2 regions of the Pseudomonas sp. 5Vm1k genome follow, and region 1 is predicted to be linked to the other one. Evidence: riboswitches for the same ligand, from Rfam matches in the RefSeq annotation. Region 1 holds a riboswitch; the other holds the start of a gene.
The links. A riboswitch is a leader RNA that binds a small molecule or an ion and turns the genes downstream of it on or off. The one in region 1 is predicted to bind cobalamin.

Region 1 (7,497 bases):
TTCTGCGGCTTGAACGGCACAACGCGCACGCCGTGGCGCGTGACCCAGCGACACAACGCCGTCACCAAGGTGCTTTTACCGGCGTCGGACGTGGTGCCCTGCACCATCAACGTAGTCATTGGATTTCCTTGGCGAAGGCTTGCAAGGCTTGCTCGAGACGGGTTTCTTCGGCAGCGTCGGCCGGCAAACCGAAACGCAGGCTGCTGTTGTGGATAAACAACCGCAGCAGGATGCCGCGCCGGGCCATGAACTCATGGAGTTCTTCAGCGCGCTCGGTGATCAGCCATTGAAACAAGGCACAACCGCCCTGGGGTTTGAAATGGTTACGCTCCAGCAGCGCGGCCAAGCGTTGACTGGCCTCGTCACTGCGCAACCGTTGCCGGGCGTGGCCTTCGGTATCCTGCAAACAGGCTTGGCCCAGCACCCGGGTCGGGCCACTGACCGCCCACGGTCCGACTTGCTCGGCGAGCAATTTGAGCAACTTGCGCTCGGCCAGGACGAAGCCCAAACGCACGCCTGCAAGACCGAAAAATTTGCCGAACGAGCGCAACACAATCAAACCGACCTGATTGGCAAACGGCGACACACTCAGTTGCGGCGTGTTGTCCATAAACGCTTCGTCGACCACCAGCCAACCTCCGCGCTGGGCGAGTCGCGAATGCCAGTCGAGCAGGCGACTCGGGCTCAGGCTCAGGCCCGTGGGGTTGTTCGGGTTGACCACCACCAGCACGTCGAGGCTGTCGAGAAAGAAGTCGACTTCCTGCTCCAGCACTTCGCGCACGATGTAGCCATTACGGCGCCAGGCTTCGGCGTGTTCGGCATAACACGGCGACAGCACGCCGACCTTGCCGGCCCGACGCAAACGCGGCAGCAACTGGATCGCCATCTGCGAACCGGCGACCGGCAGCACTTGCGCCGCGCCGTAGTAATCGCAAGCAGCCTGCTCCAGCCCGTCGTCGGTTTCCGGCAAACGTGCCCAGGCCCGTAGCGGAATTTCCGGGACAGGAAACGGCCAGGGCGCCAGACCACTGGAGAGGTCGAGCCAATCAGCTTCGGCAATGCCGTATTCGAGTGCCGCCTTACGCAGCCGACCACCGTGCTCAAGCATAGAATTCAGCTCCCACGCAGAGAATCAGCAGCCATAACCATACGCCGCGCTGGACCAATTGCCAGCCACGGTCGATGGAGTCGGCATCCGCCGCCGGGCCTTCGCCCAGTTGCGGACGCTGATGCAGTTCACCGTGATAAATCGCCGCCCCGCCCAACTCGACACCCAGCGCACCGGCACCGGCCGCCATCACCGGCCCGGCGTTCGGGCTGTCCCAGGTCGGGCCCTGGGTGCGCCAGCATTTCAATGCGAGTCGGGTTTTGCCCAGCAGTGCGTAGGTCAACGCCACCAGGCGCGCGGGAATGTAGTTGAGGACGTCGTCGATTTTTGCCGCCGCCCAGCCGAACCGTTCGAAGCGTTCGTTGCGATAACCCCACATGGCGTCGAGGGTGTTACTCAATCGATAGAGGACCACGCCCGGCGCACCGGCCACGGCAAACCAGAACAGCGCAGCGAATACCGCGTCGCTGCCGTTTTCCAACACCGATTCGGTGGCGGCGCGGGCGACTTCGGTCTTGTCCAGTTCGCTGGTCTGGCGACTGACCAGATAGCCCACGCGTTTGCGCGCTTCGTCCAGATCATCGCTGCGCAGGGCCTTGGCCACCGGCTCGACATGTTCGCCGAGGCTGCGCATGCCGAGGGCGCAATACAGCGCCAGGATCTCGACCAGCCAACCGACATAAGGCGCCCAGGACAATGCCGTGGCCAGCAAGGTCAGCGGCAACACCGCGATCACCCAAGCGGTGACGCCATGACTGCGCCAGCCACGGCCACCGGAGTTGAAACGTTGTTCGATGCGATCGGCAAAACGGCCGAACGCCACCAGCGGATGCCAGCGTTTGGGTTCACCCAGCAGCGCATCCAGCGCAACCGCGGCGACACTCAACAACGCCACACTCATTGACTCACTCCCCAAAAATTCTCATACAACAGTTCACTGAGTGGACGCGCCTGCGCCCAGCCTTCGAGTACCAACATCGGCGCCGGATAGAATTCCTTGACCGGGCCGAGGCAAAGAACGGCCAACGGCTTGGCGCCGGCGGGCAAACCCAGCAGGTCCGCCAGGGCTTGCGGCTCGAACAGTGAAACCCAGCCCATCCCCAACCCTTCGGCGCGGGAGGCCAGCCACAGGTTCTGGATTGCGCAAGACAGCGAGGCCATGTCCATTTCCGGCAAGGTGCGGCGGCCGAAAATATGGCGCTCGCGATCGTCCATCAGCGCAGCGACCAACACTTCGGCGCAATCGTTGATGCCTTCGACCTTGAGCTTCATGAACTCGTCGGTGCGCTCGCCGAGGGCCTCGGCGGTGCGGATGCGTTCTTCTTCCACCAGTTGCTGGATCTGCCCGCGCAGGGCTTTATCGCTGATGCGGATGAAGCGCCACGGTTGCATCAGGCCGACACTGGGGGCCTGATGGGCGGCTTCGAGCAGGCGGCGCAGCAGCTCAGGTTCGACAGTGCCGCCGCTGAAGTGGCGCATGTCGCGGCGTTCGGCGATGGCTCGGTAGACGGCGGCGCGTTCGTCCTCGGAGAAGGCGTTGTCGGTCATGGCCTCTTCGCGAGCAAGCCCGCTCCCACAGTAGATCGCATTTCTTCAGGTAATTTAGCTTCAACTGTGGGAGCGGGCTTGCTCGCGAAGGCGTCCTCAAGATCAGGCGCAAACAGCGCGGCAATCGCCGATGGATTGGACGGAAAATAAAAGTGCACATAAGAGGCCGTCATCCGCCCCTCACGATAAACCGCCTCTGCCCCGCGCCCGCCATTAGGGCTCAGGCCCCGGGCAATCGGCTCAAGTTCAGTGCTGGTCAACGAGTGATGATAGGTGTGCCCGCGCAGCAAGCCTTCAGGCAACTCGACCGCTTGCAACGCCAATGCCGCCAGACGCTTTTGCATCACCGCATCCCCAGCCAGCAACCCAACCAATTCAGCGCGAGTACCGTCGACATCGGTCAACGAATCGAGCAGATACAGCATGCCGCCACATTCAGCCAACAGCGGTTTACCGGCGGCGTGATGCGCGCGAATCGCGGTCAGCATCGAGGTGTTTTGCGCCAGGGCGACGTGGTGCAGCTCGGGGTAACCGCCCGGCAGATAGAGGCTGTCAGCTTCGGGCAATTCGGTATCGCGAATCGGCGAGAAAAACGCCAGTTCAGCGCCCATCGCCCGCAACAGATCCAGGCTCGCGCCGTAGGTGAAGGCAAACGCTTCGTCACGGGCCACGGCGATGCGCACGCCCGCCAGCAACGGCTCGGCAGCGATCACGTCCGGGGCGGCGAATTCGACGGCCGGTGGCAGCGCTACCTCACAACTGCTGGCCAACGCATCGGCCGCCGCATCGAGGCGAACATCGAGGTCGTTCAACTCGCTGGCCTGCACCAAGCCAAGGTGACGGCTCGGCAATTCGATCCCTGTTTCCCGGGACAATGCGCCGTACCAGCGCAAGCCTTCGGTCAGGCTGCCTTCGAGCAATTGTGCGTGACGCAAAGTGCCGACGCGGTTGGCCAGGACGCCGGCGAACGGCAAATCCGGCTGATACTTCGCTAACCCTAACGCCAACGCGCCAAAGGTCTGGGCCATGGCGGTGCCGTCGATCACGCCGAGCACCGGTACGCCGAAATGCCGCGCCAGGTCAGCACTGGACGGCGTGCCGTCGAACAGGCCCATGACGCCTTCGATCAGAATCAGATCGGCTTCACCTGCGGCTTCCCACAACAGCCGACGACTTTCCTGCTCGCCGACCATCCACATGTCCAATTGATAAACCGGCGCACCACTGGCGCGCTCGAGAATCATCGGGTCGAGAAAATCCGGGCCGCATTTGAACACGCGCACTTTGCGCCCCTGATTGCGGTGCAACCGGGCCAGCGCGGCGGTGACGGTGGTCTTGCCCTGACCGGAGGCCGGCGCGGCAATCAATACCGCCGGGCAATGACGAGGCTGACTCACAATTCGACGCCTTTTTGCGCTTTGATCCCAGCCTGGAAGGCGTGCTTGATCACGTTCATTTCGGTGACAGTGTCGGCCAGCTCGATCATTTCCGGCTTGGCGCCGCGACCGGTGACGACGACATGCTGCATCGGCGGACGGGCCTGCAAGTCGCTGAGCACTTGATCGAGATCGAGGTAGCCGTGCTTGAGGGCGATGTTCAGTTCATCCAGCACTACCAGGCCGATCGATGGATCGCGCAGCAGTTCGCGGGACACGGCCCACGCCGCTTCGGCGGCGGCGATGTCACGCTGGCGGTCCTGGGTTTCCCAGGTGAAGCCCTCGCCCATCACATGAAAGCGCACTTGCTCCGGGAAGCGACGGAAGAACAATTCCTCGCCGGTGCTGTTGCGGCCCTTGATGAACTGCACCACACCGCATTGCATGCCATGGCCCATGGATCGGGCCAGCATGCCGAAGGCCGAGCTGCTTTTGCCTTTGCCGTTGCCGGTCAGCACCAGCAGCAGGCCGCATTCGTTTGGCGAGTTGGCGATGCGTTCGTCGATCACGGCTTTTTTGCGCAACATGCGCGCCAGGTGGCGTTCGTCACGATCGGGGGTATCAGTCATGGGGGAGCTCTCCGTTGAGGCTGGATAACGGCGGGCAGGCACAAGAATAGACGGCAAGAAGCCTGGCATCGCCCACCGTGATGCCGCTGGATGGATCAGGCCGGTCTCCGGGCTCATGAGCGGTTTGCACCGGACTGCGCGCCTTCCCATATCGACAGTCGACACAGTGGCTCAAGGCGCAGCCTTTACTCATTTACCGTTGCGGGGGCAGCGCCGGGATCGTGAACTTCTTCGTTTGAAGAGAGGACTCACCGGCTTCCCTGTTTCACTCTGTCGACCGCAGCCACAGAGCACCTGAAACAAGTCGCGAAGGTTAGAGGGTTGGGGGTGGAGCGTCAATTAAAGCCGGGGCGCCGCCGGGCGAATATCTGCCGTCGATCAATTATCCGACGTCATTCTTGTGCCACACTCCGAGCAGTGATATCAAAGAGCCACATCTCACAACACAATAACAAGGGTGAGCCACATGCAAGGCATGATCATCAGCAATCCGAAGTTGGAATTCCTGCGCCCGCTGCTGGAACGCTGGTTTGACTGTATCGACCGCTACAACGCCGTGCGCGGCGATAACGATACGCCGTACTGGTTTGACGAAAAGGCCAATCTCGGCCTGCTGTCGGCAGCGGCCTGGATGGCGGAAATGGTCACGCTGCAACAGACGCCGACCCGTAAACAGACCGAAGAAGGTGAGCGTAACGCCCGCGCCGATCTGTTTATCGCCACCACCGAAGAACGCGCCTACTTTCAAGCCACGCAGCGTTGGCCAAAGGTCAACAGCTTGAACCTGACACAAGCCCTGGCCGATATCACCGCCGACGCCAAGCGAATCAGCTACGCCAGCGACCTGAAACTCGGCTGCCTGTTCGTCGCCCCGCAAAAGGCCCAGCAAAGTGCGACCCCGGAAGAACTCCAGGACATGGTCGACGACCTGCAAAAGGAACACACCTGCGCCGTCGCCTGGTATTTCCCCTATGCCTACCGCAAGTTGCGCAACGAAGGTGGCCAGTATCACCCGGGCATCGCGGTGCTGTTCAAAGAAGCCCGTGGTTGATGGGTTGAACCATCGCGCGTTTGCGCTTCTCTATTGATAAGGTCAATGCATTCATAGGGAAGATCAGCATGCGCAAGCCCCAGCTCGTTCTCGTCATCGCGCTCGCCGGAGGCCTTGTCGCCTGCGGCGAGACTTCCAGCCTGCAAGTTTCGGATGGCACCGGCCCGTCGCCCAAGCTGCCAGAACCGAACAAAACCCTGATCCCGACGGTGAACATTGCCCCGGCGATCGGCTGGCCGGCCGGCGCAAAACCTACCGCTGCGGCGGGGACCCAGGTCGCGGCATTTGCCGAAGGGCTCGACCATCCGCGCTGGCTCTACGTGTTGCCTAACGGTGATGTGCTGGTGGCGGAAACCAATGCCCCGCCCAAGCCTGATGACTCCAGCGGCATTCGCGGCTGGGTGATGAAGAAAGTCATGGGCCGCGCTGGTGCCGGCGTACCGAGCCCGAACCGCATCACGCTGTTGCGGGACAAGGACCACGACGGCGTGGCCGAAACCCGCACGGTATTCCTGGAAAACCTCAACTCGCCGTTCGGCATGGCCCTGGTCGGTAACGATCTGTACGTGGCTGATTCCGATAAGTTGATCCGCTTCCCCTACAAGGACGGCGAAACCTCCATCACCGCGCCAGCGACCAAAGTCGTCGATTTGCCGGGCGGGACGATCAACCACCACTGGACCAAAAACGTCATCGCCAGCAAGGACGGTAGCAAGCTCTACGTGACAGTTGGCTCCAACAGCAACGTCGGCGAAAACGGCCTGGCCGCCGAAGAAGGTCGCGCGGCGATCTGGGAAGTGGACCGTGCCACCGGCAATCACCGAATCTTCGCCTCGGGCCTGCGTAACCCCAACGGCATGGGCTGGGAACCGAGCAGCGGCGCGTTATGGACGTCGGTCAACGAGCGGGATGAGATCGGCAGCGACCTGGTGCCGGACTACATCACCTCAGTGAAGGACGGCGCGTTCTACGGCTGGCCGTTCAGTTATTACGGGCAGCACGTCGATGTGCGCGTCGAGCCGCAAAACCCGGAAATGGTCGCCAAGGCTATCGCCCCGGATTACGCCGTCGGCCCGCACACCGCTTCGCTGGGCTTCACCTTTGCCGAAGGCAGCAAACTGCCGACACCATTTACCCACGGCGCCTTCATTGGCCAGCACGGTTCATGGAACCGCAAACCGCACAGCGGCTATAAAGTGATTTTCGTGCCATTCGCGGCGGGTAAACCAACCGGGCAGCCGGTGGATGTGCTGACCGGGTTCCTCGATAAAGACGAGAAAGCCATGGGCCGGCCGGTGGGTGTGGTGATTGATCATCAAGGAGGCTTGCTGGTGGCGGATGACGTAGGGAACAAAGTTTGGCGGGTTTCTGCGGCCAAATAAAACGCTTCCTGCCAACACCAAAACCCAATGTGGGAGCGGGCTTGCTCGCGAAGAGGGTGTGTCATTCAACAATAATGTCGACTGACACACCGCTTTCGCGAGCAAGCCCGCTCCCACATTTATAAGCATCAGCGTTTACGGCAAAGCGTTAATCCATCGCCAATCGGCAACAGCGACAAATCCACCCGCACATCCTCCTTCAACGCCCGATTGAGCATCTGAATCGCCCGCGTGTCCGCACTCTCGGGATTGCTCTCCAGCACCCGCCCGCTCCACAAGGTGTTATCGAACACCGCCAGGCCTCCCACCCGCAGCAAACGCAAGGCATGTTCCAGATAGCTCGGGTAATTGGCTTTGTCAGCGTCGATGAAAACCAGATCAAACTGCTCTGGCTGCTGCAGCT
Region 2 (7,497 bases), on a different contig from region 1:
CGTCGGCGCTGTGCTGGTGTCAGTCATGCGTGGTATTGGCCATCGCTTTTGCGGCGGAACAACCAGGCGCTGATCAGGCCCAGGGCCAGCCAGAACACCACGTTGGTCAACTGCGAAGCGATTTTGAATTGGAATTCCAGAGCTTCCGGGGCCAGCATCGAGTGGACTTCCGGCTGCGGCGCGCCAATGACGTGCGGAACCGCCAGAATCGCCACGCCGAGAATCTTCATCAGCCAGTGACGGCTGAACACGATCAGCGCGATGCCGACAGCGGTAGACGCCGCGGTGCCAATCCACCAGATCTGCCGTTGCGCCAGATCGGCGGCGGCAGTGCCCGGCAATTCAGGCGGCAGGCCAAGGGTCGGCGCCAGCACGAACGTCGCGTACCCCGCCAGGCCCCAGAGCAGGCCCTGAGCGGTTTTGGTCGGCGCGCGCAGGGTGTAGAGGCCGGCAAGCATCAGCGCAAAGCCAACCGCGACCACCAGATTACCGCCCGTAGTCGACAGCACGCGCTGCCAGCCGTCTTCCGGCTCCCAGGCTTCGGCGTCGTGGGTGTGGGCGGCCATGGCGCCTTCGGTGTGCTCGTGAGCGACAACCGCGGCAGGCTCGGATTTTTCATAGGTTTCCGCCTGAAGAATCAGCGGGGCGACCCAGAAACTTTGCAGCAGGGTCAGCAGCAGGGCGGCCAGCAGCCCGGTGAAACCTGCAGTTTGCGCGATACGCTTGATCATGTCGGCAGGTCTCAATGGCACGGGAACGCGGAGCTGTGACGGGTATCGTGCGCGGCGTTGTGCACCGCTTCGATGTGCGAGAAACCGGCGAAATACACCAGGCACGCGCCCAGGATCGACGCACAAACGGCGGCGGTCAGGCGTTGGCTCAGGGTGGTTGTGGTGCTGGCGGTGCTGCTGTGGTCGGTGCTGCTGATGATCGACATGGCGCTTCCCTCTGGTCTGTCAGCGGGTGAATTGAGCGCATGCAAACCCCTGCGAGCGTGCGCGCAGAGATTCAAACAGCGCCCGCCCACCGCGGGTTTGTTATTCAGTGATCGTACTGGTCACTTTGTGTTGCGGGCCGGTCTCCGGGCTCACGAGGGGTCAAGGCTTGCGCCGAAACCTGCAAGAATCACCTTCCCATGCCGAACTGCCGGCACAGTGGATCTGATTCTTCGCTCGCTTACCGTTGCGGGGGCAGCACCGGACTGACATGACTTTAGAGTAAAGCACATGATTCACCGGTTTCCCGTTTCACCCTGTGAAGGGCACCCGTAACAAGGCGTGTAGGAGAGCATGGGCGGGGCGGGGTAGTCAATTGGCAAGGGTTCTCAGTTGGAAACCGAGTCGCGCCCTTCGCGAGCAAGCCCGCTCCCACAGGTGACCGCATTCCCATGTGGGAGCGGGCTTGCTCGCGAAGGCGTCATCACAGTCGCTACAGAACTCAGCAGAACATTGACCCGCCCCCACACCATGCGTAGCCTTGCGCTTTCGAGGTTCTTCGGCGTTTGCCGAAGCTAAGAAGGGAACGCGGTCGATGCCGCGGCTGCCCCCGCAACTGTGAACGGTGATGTTCGCTGCCACGCCACTGCAAACCCTGGCAAAGGGTTCGCGGGAAGGCGCAGCGAATGCCAGGCCCGCAAGGCTGGCGCACTGAAAGCCAGGAGACCTGCCTCGAAACGAATTCTCACTACAACCGGGCGGGGTGATCCGGTGGCGAAATCTTCCGCGCATTTATCGCCGCGGTCGTCGTCCCGTATGCCCGCCACCTTGCCAAAGGGCATCCGATGAAAACACTGGCCAAACTCCCCGTCACCATCGTTACCGGCTTCCTCGGCTCGGGCAAAACCACCTTGCTGCGCCATATGCTCGACAACGCCCAGGGTCGCCGCATCGCGGTGATCGTCAACGAATTCGGCGAGCTGGGCATCGACGGCGAAATCCTCAAGCAGTGCTCCATCGGCTGCACCGAGGAAGAAGCCAACGGCCGCGTCTACGAACTGGCCAACGGCTGCCTGTGCTGCACCGTCCAGGAAGAGTTCTTCCCGGTGATGCGCGAGTTGGTGGCACGTCGCGGCGACCTCGACCACATCCTGATCGAAACCTCGGGCCTTGCCCTGCCAAAACCACTGGTGCAAGCGTTCCAGTGGCCGGAAATCCGCAGCGCCTGCACGGTTGATGCGGTGATCACCGTGGTCGACAGCCCGGCCGTGGCCGCCGGCACCTTCGCCGCATTCCCGGATCAAGTCGACGCCCAGCGCAAACTCGACCCGAACCTGGACCACGAATCGCCGCTGCACGAATTGTTCGCCGACCAACTGGCCAGTGCCGACCTCGTAATCCTCAACAAAGCCGACCTGATCAGCCCTGAAGACTTGGCCCGCGTGCGCCTGGAAGTCGCCGAAGAGCTGCCGCCAGCAGTAAAAGTCATCGAGGCCAGCAGCGGTCGCGTGCCACTGGATGTGCTGATCGGCCTCGGCGCCGGTTCCGAAGAACACATCGACAGCCGTCACAGCCATCACGATCATCATCATGAAGGTGAAGACGATCACGACCACGACGCCTTCGATTCCATTTCAATTGAACTGCCACAAGCCGACGAAAGCCTGCTGATGGACGCGCTGACTCAACTGGTGGTCAAGCACGGCATCCTGCGCGTTAAAGGCTTCGCCGCGATCCCGAACAAGCCGATGCGCCTGCTGATCCAGGGTGTGGGCACCCGTTTCGACAAGCATTTCGACCGTCAATGGGGCGCCGATGAAGCGCGTACCACTCGCCTGGTATTGATCGGCCAGGAACTGGACGCCGCTCAACTCGAAGCGCAACTGCGCGCCGCGCTCAGCGTTTAAGCCATGCACCTGCTCAGGACCCAGCCCGGCGGTTTCGTGTCGGATGACAACATTGCCGACCTTGGACAAACCCCCGCCGAGCTGGTGATCCTGTGCAGCGGCGATTCCAGCCTGGCGCTGCTCGCCGAAGCCGCGCAGCAATTACCCGACGACTACCCGAGCGTGCGCCTGGCCAACCCGATGCAGGTGCAGAACCATGCGTCGGTGGACTTGTACGTCGACGAAGTGCTGCGCCACGCCAAAGTGATTCTGATCTCGCTGCACGGCGGTATCGCCTATTGGCGTTACGGCGTCGAGCGGCTGGTCGAACTGTCCGAGCGCGGTGTGCAACTGATTCTGGTGCCCGGCGATGACCGCCCGGACCCGGAACTCAGCGACCTCAGCACCGTCGGCGCGGAAGATCGCGAGCGGCTCTGGCAGTTTTTGCGTCAGGGCGGCATGGGCAATGCCCTGGATTTTTTCCGCTGTCTGGCCACTCGCTGGCTGGACCGCGACTACGCGTGGGCCGAGCCGCAAACCCTGCCGCGCACCGCGATCTATCACCCACACAAAAGCCCCGCTGAACTGAGTGACTGGCAAGCCGATTGGCAGGCCGATCAACCGGTGGCGGCGGTGCTGTTCTACCGCTCGCATTTGCAGGCGGCGAACACTGGTTTCATCAATATTTTCTGTCAGCGTCTGCAAGCAGCGGGGCTGAACCCGTTGCCGATTGCGCTGGCCAGTTTGAAAGAGCCCGGCTGCCTGACGGTGGTCGAGGACTTGCTGGATGACGTCGAAGCGGCGGTGATTCTCAATACCACCGGTTTCGCCCAATCCAGCCCCGAAGCGCCGCACTTGCGCCCGTTTCGCCGCAACATCCCGGTGATCCAGGCGATTTGCGCCCAGGACAACGAACCCGGCTGGCGCGCCAGCGAACAAGGCCTCGGCCCACGGGATCTGGCGATGCACATCGCGCTGCCGGAACTCGACGGTCGCATCATCAGCCGGCCGATCAGCTTCAAGGATCTGGCCTGGCGCAGCGAGCGCAGCCAGTCCGACGTGGTCTGCTACCGGCCGCAACCGGAACGCATGGACTTCGTCGCGGAACTGGCGCGGCGCTGGATCGATCTGGCGCGGGTGCCCAACGGCGAAAAACGCATCGCGCTGATCCTCGCCAACTACCCGACGCGGGACGGTCGTATCGGCAACGGAGTCGGCCTCGATACGCCGGCAGCGGCGCTGAATATTTTGCGTGCGCTGTATAAAGAAGGTTATCCGCTGCCCGCCGAGTTGCCGGACAGCGGCACCGAATTGATCCAGCAGTTGCTCGGCGGCGTCAGCAATGACCTCGACACCCTCGACCAGCGCCCGTGCATGCAAAGCCTGGTGCTGGACGCCTACTTACTGATGTTCGATGCGTTGCCGGAAGCCAATCGCCAAGCGGTGCTGGAGCGTTGGGGCCCGCCGCAAAACGACCCTATGTTCCGTGGCGGACGGATGATGATTGCGGGGTTGCGCTTCGGCCTGACCTTCGTCGGCATTCAACCGGCCAGGGGTTATCAGGTCGATCCGAGTGCGGTTTATCACGACCCGGACCTGGTGCCGCCTCACGCTTATCTGGCCTTCTACTTCTGGCTGCGCAGCACCTATGGCGCCCACGGCGTGATCCATGTCGGTAAGCACGGCAATCTGGAATGGCTGCCGGGCAAGGGTGTCGGGCTGTCGGAAAACTGCTGGCCGGATGCGTTGCTTGGGCCGCTGCCGAACATCTATCCGTTTATCGTCAACGACCCGGGTGAGGGCGCCCAGGCCAAGCGCCGGACCCAAGCGGTGATCATCGATCACCTGATGCCGCCGCTGACCCGCGCCGAAACCTACGGCCCGCTGCGTAATCTTGAACTGCTGGCGGACGAGTATTACGAAGCACAATTGCTCGATCCGCGCCGCGCTCGGGAGTTGCAACGCGACATCCTGCAACTGGTGCGCGACACCCACATCGACCGCGAACTGCAACTGGACGAGAAACTCGACAGCGATGCGGATGCGGCGATCTGGCTGCCGCGCCTGGACACGTACTTGTGTGATTTGAAGGAATCGCAGATCCGTGATGGCCTGCATATCTTTGGCGAATCACCGACCGGGCGCTTGCGTATTGATACCTTGTTGGCGCTGCTGCGGATTCCCCGGGGCGATGGGCGCGGGGCCCAATCGAGTTTATTGCGGGCGTTGGCCAAGGCGTTTGCGCTGGGGTTTGATCCGCTGGATTGTGAGTTGGCCGAGCCGTGGACCGGTGCGCGTCCCGATGAGCTGCAATCGATCAGCGATGAAGCCTGGCGCACGGCGGGGGATACCCGTGAGCGGCTGGAGCTTTTTGCCGCACAACTGATCACTCAGACTTTGAGTTCCGAGACCGAGCAACTGTGGCGAGGGGGCTTGCCCCCGTTGGGTCGCGAAGCGGCCCCAGAAAATGGGACTGCTACGCAGTCCAACGGGGGCAAGCCCCCTCGCCACAAAAGCTCGCTCCCACACGGGGCGAGTTGGGCGGAAGTGCATGCCATCCTCGACAACCTGCGCGAAGTCGTCGCCCCACGCCTGGACGCCTGCGGCCCGGCAGAAATGCGCGGCTTGCTCGACGCCCTCAGCGGCCGTTTCGTCCCGGCCGGGCCGAGCGGCGCACCGAGTCGCGGTCGTCTCGATGTCCTGCCCACCGGGCGCAATTTCTATTCGGTGGACGTGCGCAACCTGCCGACCACCACGGCGTGGCGTATCGGTTTCCAGTCCGCCAACCTGATTCTTGAACGGCACTTGCAGGACCACGGCGACCACTTGCGTCAGCTCGGCCTGTCGGTCTGGGGCACGGCGACCATGCGCACCGGCGGCGATGACATCGCCCAGGCCATGGCACTGATGGGCGTGCGTCCTGTGTGGGCCACCGGCAGTCAGCGGGTCGATGATTTCGAGATCCTGCCGATCAGTTTGCTCGACCGTCCGCGAGTGGACGTGACCTTGCGCGTGTCCGGGTTCTTCCGCGACGCGTTTGCCAACCTGATTCGTCTGTTTGATGCCGCCGTGCAAGCGGTCGCCGAACTGGACGAACCGGACGATCTCAATCCGCTGGCGGCCAAGGTGCGCGCCGAGCGTGAAGCCTTGCTGGCCTCTGGTCTGGATGAAGAAACAGCTCGGCGTCAGGCCGGTTGGCGGATTTTCGGGGCCAAACCCGGTGCCTACGGCGCGGGCGTGCAGGGCGCTATCGACGGGCGCTTGTGGCAAAGCCGCGAAGATCTGGCCGAGGTCTATCTGAACTGGGGCGGTTACGCCTATGGCGGTGCCGACGAAGGCACCGCGGCCCGCGAACAATTCGCCCAACGCCTGAGCCAGGTGCAAGCGGTGCTGCAGAATCAGGACAACCGCGAGCATGACTTGCTCGATTCCAATGACTACTACCAATTTCAGGGCGGTATGCTCGCCGCCGTGGAAAGCCTCAGCGGCGAAGCGGCGGCCAGTTATCACGGCGATCACAGCCAGCCGGACTTGCCAAAAATCCGCACATTGAAGGAAGAGCTGAACCGGGTGATTCGTTCCCGGGCAGCGAATCCGAAGTGGATCGACGGCGTGAAGCGTCATGGCTATAAAGGTGCGTTTGAACTGGCGGCCACGGTTGATAACCTGTTCGCGTTCGATGCGACGACGCAATTGATTGACGATCACCAGTACGCGTTGTTGGCGGATGCGTACTTGCTCGACCCGGCGACTCGGGATTTTGTCCGCGAGCACAATCCTCATGCCTTGCGTGATATGACTGAGCGGATGCTGGAGGCGCAGCAGCGGGGGATGTGGAAGGAACCGGGTGAGTACCGCGAGGCGCTGGAGAATTTGTTGTTGGATATAGAGGAAGAGGGGTGAGTGCTTCAAGAGCGACCCCTCACCCCAGCCCTCTCCCCACGGGGGAGAGGGGGAAAGGGAGCCGATCTTCATGCTTTTCAAATCCCGAGTTCGACTCGATATTTCAGGTCGATGTAGCTCGCAAGACACCTTGGTCAGTCCCCTCTACCCTCTGGGGAGAGGGTTAGGGTGAGGGGTGGTTCGACCTGACACGCAACAATCATCAACAGCACCGAAAACCCCAAGACCACGAACCGAGACAATCCCAATGACCGACACCCCCCATTTCCCGCTCTCCGCCGTGGTCGGCGCCGATGACTTGAAGCTCGCCCTCTACCTGACCGCCATCGACCCGAAAATCGGCGGCGTGCTGATCGAAGGCCCGCGCGGCATGGCCAAATCCACCCTGGCCCGTGGCCTGGCGGACCTGCTCGCCAGCGGCCAATTCGTTACCTTGCCCCTGGGCGCCACCGAAGAACGCCTGGTCGGCACCCTCGACCTGGACGCCGCTCTGAGCGACGGTCGCGCGCAGTTTTCCCCCGGCGTGCTGGCCAAGGCTGACGGCGGTGTGCTGTACGTCGATGAAGTCAATCTGCTGCCCGATCACCTCGTTGACCTGCTGCTCGACGTGGCAGCCAGCGGCACCAACCTGATCGAGCGCGACGGCATTTCCCACCGGCATTCGGCCAGGTTTGTGCTGATCGGCACCATGAACCCGGAAGAGGGTGAACTGCGCCCGCAATTGCTCGACCGCTTTGGCTTGAACGTCGCCCTTAGTGGTCACACCGCACCCG

Region 2: linked by a shared signal. The riboswitch ahead of cobW (cobalamin biosynthesis protein CobW) and the one ahead of cobO (cob(I)yrinic acid a,c-diamide adenosyltransferase) in region 1 are both predicted to bind cobalamin.

What each region holds. Positions count from the first base shown of each region.
Region 1 covers NZ_JBSPCZ010000005.1:221,344-228,840, reverse strand. The annotation lists gene ACWIKB_RS12430 (cobyric acid synthase) at 1-119, opposite strand, end outside; gene cobD (threonine-phosphate decarboxylase CobD) at 116-1,108, opposite strand; gene cbiB (adenosylcobinamide-phosphate synthase CbiB) at 1,101-2,009, opposite strand; gene bluB (5,6-dimethylbenzimidazole synthase) at 2,006-2,656, opposite strand; gene ACWIKB_RS12410 (cobyrinate a,c-diamide synthase) at 2,653-4,053, opposite strand; gene cobO (cob(I)yrinic acid a,c-diamide adenosyltransferase) at 4,050-4,661, opposite strand; cobalamin riboswitch at 4,743-4,974, opposite strand; gene ACWIKB_RS12400 (hypothetical protein) at 5,128-5,712, shown strand; gene ACWIKB_RS12395 (PQQ-dependent sugar dehydrogenase) at 5,781-7,094, shown strand; gene ACWIKB_RS12390 (O-methyltransferase) at 7,223-7,497, opposite strand, start outside.
Region 2 covers NZ_JBSPCZ010000014.1:19,088-26,584, reverse strand. The annotation lists gene ACWIKB_RS24230 (cobalamin biosynthesis protein) at 1-27, opposite strand, end outside; gene ACWIKB_RS24225 (CbtA family protein) at 24-731, opposite strand; gene ACWIKB_RS24220 (CbtB domain-containing protein) at 743-937, opposite strand; cobalamin riboswitch at 1,056-1,284, opposite strand; cobalamin riboswitch at 1,471-1,684, shown strand; gene cobW (cobalamin biosynthesis protein CobW) at 1,781-2,842, shown strand; gene cobN (cobaltochelatase subunit CobN) at 2,846-6,724, shown strand; gene ACWIKB_RS24205 (magnesium chelatase ATPase subunit I) at 6,972-7,497, shown strand, end outside.